DNA from 2 places in the Heyndrickxia sporothermodurans genome. Region 2 is predicted to be linked to the other one. Evidence: riboswitches for the same ligand, from Rfam matches in the RefSeq annotation. Region 2 holds a riboswitch; the other holds the start of a gene.
The links. A riboswitch is a leader RNA that binds a small molecule or an ion and turns the genes downstream of it on or off. The one in region 2 is predicted to bind lysine.
Positions count from the first base shown of each region.

Region 1: another riboswitch for lysine. It lies ahead of B5V89_RS02510 (aspartate kinase); the one in region 2 lies ahead of B5V89_RS12740 (amino acid permease).

Region 1 is NZ_NAZB01000008.1:152,020-154,438, reverse strand. It holds gene B5V89_RS02510 (aspartate kinase) at 13-1,245, opposite strand; lysine riboswitch at 1,368-1,551, opposite strand; gene uvrC (excinuclease ABC subunit UvrC) at 1,636-2,419, opposite strand, start outside.
Region 2 is NZ_NAZB01000028.1:9,774-12,192, reverse strand. It holds gene B5V89_RS12740 (amino acid permease) at 1-1,335, opposite strand, end outside; lysine riboswitch at 1,436-1,627, opposite strand; partial or broken gene B5V89_RS12735 (amino acid permease) at 1,717-2,419, opposite strand, start outside.

The DNA of each region.
Region 1 (2,419 bases), on a different contig from region 2:
CTTTTCTTTCTTTTATTTTACCTCTAGTTCAACCTTCTCAAGCTCAAATGCGGTATGTAGAGCTTGTGTTGCTTCTATCATATATTTTTCTTCTATTACCGTAGATACTTTAATTTCTGATGTACTAACCATTTTTATTTCAATATTATTAATGGATAGAATGTCAAACATTTTAGCGGCAACTCCCGGATTTGAAATCATCCCTGAACCAATGATTGAGACTTTTGCAAGACCCGATTCATATTCAAAATTATCGAATCCTAAAGATTCTTGATTTTGCTCCAGTATCTCAATCGTATCACGTAAATCATCATTTTTTATTGAAAATGAGAGATAGGCATCTTCCCCTTCCGTTTGATTTTGGATAATAATGTCAACATTAATATTTTGTTTAGCTAATTTTGTGAATATCGTTGATAAGTATTTAAATCCATTTTTTAACCCAAAAATAGTGATTCTCGTAATTTTGTCCTCAAAAGCTACACCACGAACAATTAAACTTTTTTCCATTGTTACTTCCTCCTCAATGTTTGTTCCAGGTTCTCTTACTAAGCTCGAACAAACTTCTAACGGTATTTGGTAATTTTTGGCGAATTCGACGGCTCTGGCATGTAAAACCCCCGCTCCAAGATTTGCAAGTTCTAACATTTCATCATAGGAAATTGCGCCTAATTTTCGAGCATGAGGAATATATCGCGGATCAGAAGTATAAACACCAGTCACATCCGTATAAATTATACATTTCTCAGCTTTCAGCGCTGCGGCTAATGCGACTGCTGTTGTGTCGGATCCTCCTCTTCCTAATGTGGTAATTTCGCCATCAGTCGTGACACCTTGAAACCCCGCTACAATAACGATTTGATCATTTTGTAATTGATTCATAATTTTTTGTGGATTAATATCAATGATTCGAGCATTGCTATGTACATCTTCTGTTAAGATATTCGCCTGCCAACCTGTGAAGGATATAGACGTATGACCTAGTTCAGCGAGTGCCATCGATAATAGGGAAATAGTAATTTGTTCACCTGTTGAAAGCAGCATATCCATTTCTCTTTTACTTGGATAGGACGAAATTTCTTTTGAAAGCTTCACGAGTTGATCCGTTGTTTTTCCCATTGCCGAAACGACAACAACTACTTGATTGCCTTTCTTTTTTTCATCAATAATTCGGTTAGCTGTATTTTTTATTCTATTTACATCCCCAACTGAGGTTCCACCAAATTTAAGTACGATTCGCGCCAACAATTTTCGCCTTCTTTCAAAATTATGTTTTTACTGCTACTCGCCTATTTCGCATAAAAAAAGCAATGAGATACCTATCTCATTGCTTTAGGAGACGTAATATACAGATTACGAATAGCCTTATGCGAGATAGCTCTCCAAGATGTACCACACATCTTGACAGTCCAGCATTTCTTAAATGCTTAGACCAGCAAAAACAGGAATGAGCCTTGTTTTTGCTTCGGCAAAACTCCCTTTCAAAGCTTTTCATCGAATCTCATACTTCTCCAAGCCTCTACTCTTTAGTTTCGCACCTCTACCCTTATTTTAAAATAAAAGTTAGATTTAATTTTAAGTCATTATAACACATTAAAATTTACTTGACTATCCTTACTTTCCACAGTTTTCAAATTATTGTGCATCTAGCTTTTCTTTCAATGCTTTCGCTGATGCTTGTGGGATGCCAAGTTCTAAAAACTCTTCGATTGGTGCCTCTTTCATTTTTTTCATTGATCCAAAATGGCGAAGTAACTGTTTCTTTCTTTTCGGACCTATTCCTGCAATGTCATCTAACATCGATTGAAACGCATTTTTGCCTCTAAGCTGACGGTGGAATGTAATTGCAAATCGATGAACCTCATCTTGAATTCTTTGTAAAAGGTAGAATTCTTGACTGTTTCTTGCAAGTGGTACAATCTCCAATGGATTCCCAGACAATAGTTGCGAGGTTTTATGTTTTTCATCCTTTGCCAATCCGGCTAGCGGGATCGTTAACCCAAGTTCATTTTCTAAAATATCCCGTGCCGCTTCTATTTGACCTTTACCACCATCAATAATGATCAAATCGGGAAGCGGCAGCTCCTCACGCAATGCCCTGCCATATCTTCTTCTAACGACTTCTCTCATCGATTCATAGTCATCCGGACCTTGAACTGTTTTTATTTTATACTTTCGATACTCTTTCTTTTCCGGCTTTCCATCAACAAATACAACCATTGCAGAAACTGGATTTGTTCCTTGAATATTCGAATTATCAAAAGCCTCAATGCGATGTGGCGTATAAATACCCATTGCTTCGCCAAGATTTTCGACCGCTTTAATTGTCCGTTCTTCATCACGTTCGATTAAGGCAAATTTTTCTTTTAAAGCGACGGCTGCATTTTTTTCGGCCAGCTTTATTAATTCTCTTTTTTGT
Region 2 (2,419 bases):
AACACTTGTCCAATCAATTTTATCTCCTAAAAAGGCAGAATAGTTTTGACCAAGGATGACAAACGCGCAGAGAACGAAGGCGAAAATAGGACCAAATGGAAACAACTTAGATTTATATGGTAAATCATTTAAGTCCTTTCCTTGAGCTACATATGCTTTACGGAATCTGTAATGACTAATGGCAATGCCGAGCCATGCAATAAAGCCGGACATCCCCGATGCATTTAATAACCAAACATAGACGACTCCATCACCAAAGAAGGATGCTAAGAACGCTAAAGTTCCAACTAAAGCTGTGACAATTAATGCATTCGCAGGTACACCATTCTTATTTAATTTTGCTAAAAACTTCGGTGCTTTTCCGTCACGAGCTAAATCCCAAAGCATCCGGGTCGATGCATACATTCCTGAATTTCCGGCCGATAATACAGCTGTTAAAATAATGGCATTCATGACAGAAGCCGCAAAGGCAATTCCCGCTTTATCAAAAATAATTGTAAATGGACTCATTGCGACATCATCGGTTGCTAAGTTCTTATCTGTATACGGAATAAGTAAACCAATGACTAAAATGGCTAACACATAAAACAATAGGATACGCCAGAATACTTGACGAACGGCTTTTGGAATATTTTTTTCAGGATCGTCACTTTCTCCGGCTGCAACGCCAAGAAGCTCAGTCCCTTGGAAGGAAAACCCCGCAGCCATAAATATCCCAAGCGTAGACATAAATCCACCATGGAATGGTGCATCACCAATCGTAAAGTTTTTAAAACCAACTGGTTCGCCGCCCATAATTCCAAATATCATCAAAAATCCTGTAATAATAAATACGATGACCGTAATGACTTTAATAAGGGAAAACCAAAATTCGGCTTCTCCAAAACCTTTAACAGATAGATAATTTAATAGAAACATAATTACTAAACAAATACTGCTCCAAATAAGTGATGGTGTATGAGGAAACCAAAACTTCATGATAATCGTGACAGCAGATAATTCCGCGGCGATTGTAATCGCCCAGTTATACCAGTAGTTCCAGCCAAGAGCAAATCCAAGTGATGGATCGACAAATTTTGAAGCATACGTACTAAACGTTCCGGAAACAGGCATAAAGGCAGCCATCTCTGCAAGGCTAGTCATTAAAAAGTAAACCATAATACCAATTAATAAGTAGGATACAATAACTCCACCAGGACCAGCTGTGTGAATGGCACCGCCGCTGGCCAAAAATAGACCGGTCCCAATTGTACCGCCAAGGGAGATCATTGATAAATGTCGGGATTTTAATTTGCGTTTAAGCTGTTGTGTGCTGTTTTCTATTGATGTTTGCATGTGGTTGTTACACTCCCTTAAAAAATATTGGAAGGAGTGGGGAAAATAAAAATGCCGTCAAAAAAGGTTTGACGACATTGTAACACCCCGCATCATACCTTCCGAAGATAGCTCAACACGTTTAGTTGGAATCAATAAACGTGACAGTTCTGTTCCTATTTGGAGACAGCCCCAGCCGATAAATCCAAAAGAGAAGTATCAGCTTCGGCAGCTATTCCTTTCAAGCGGAGTCATCGAAATCTTTTGTTTCTCGTCCGTCCTACTCTTAATAGCCGCGACCTCTACCCCATCGGTTTGATGAGGATTTTTAATTATTAAGTTATACAATTTACTATTATAAAATAATTTTACGATTTTGCAATAGAGAAATTTGGTAATCGCTTATTTCTTAAATTTATACGGAAGTGTAGCAACGACAATATCTTTTCTCCATAAAAGTCTCGCGCGAATTAATAATGCTGATTGATTGTGTAAAATATTGTGCCATCTTTTTTTCGGTATAAATTGAGGAACAAGGACTGTAACCATATAATGATTTTTAATAGCTTTAGCCTGAACAGTTTCTAAAAACTTATTTAATGGATAGATGATGCTTCGATAGGATGAATATAATGTCACTAATCGAACCCCATTGTTTAGCTCTTCCCATTTTTTCTCCATTTTCTTCTCATCTTCTTTATCAAAAGCAACATAAACGGCAATTACTTGATCTGTCAACGATTTTGCATAATTAATGGATCGTTCAACAACAGTTGTGACTCCAGCGATAGGAACAATAAACACGTTTCCTTCAATATCTTGGGCAATTGGTTGGGATACACGTAATTGCTCACCAACTGCTTCATAATGACGTTTAATTTTATGAAAGATGAAGACAACAATTGGTAAGAAAATCACGACAGCCCACACATGATGAAACTTTGTTACAAAAAGAATCGTTAATACGAGAAATGAAATTAGCGCACCGACTAAATTCGTAATTAACTTAATCACCCATCCCTCAGGCTTTTGTCTTATCCATTTCAAGATCATTCCTGTTTGGGAAAGTGTAAAAGGAATGAATACACCTACCGCATATAAAGGA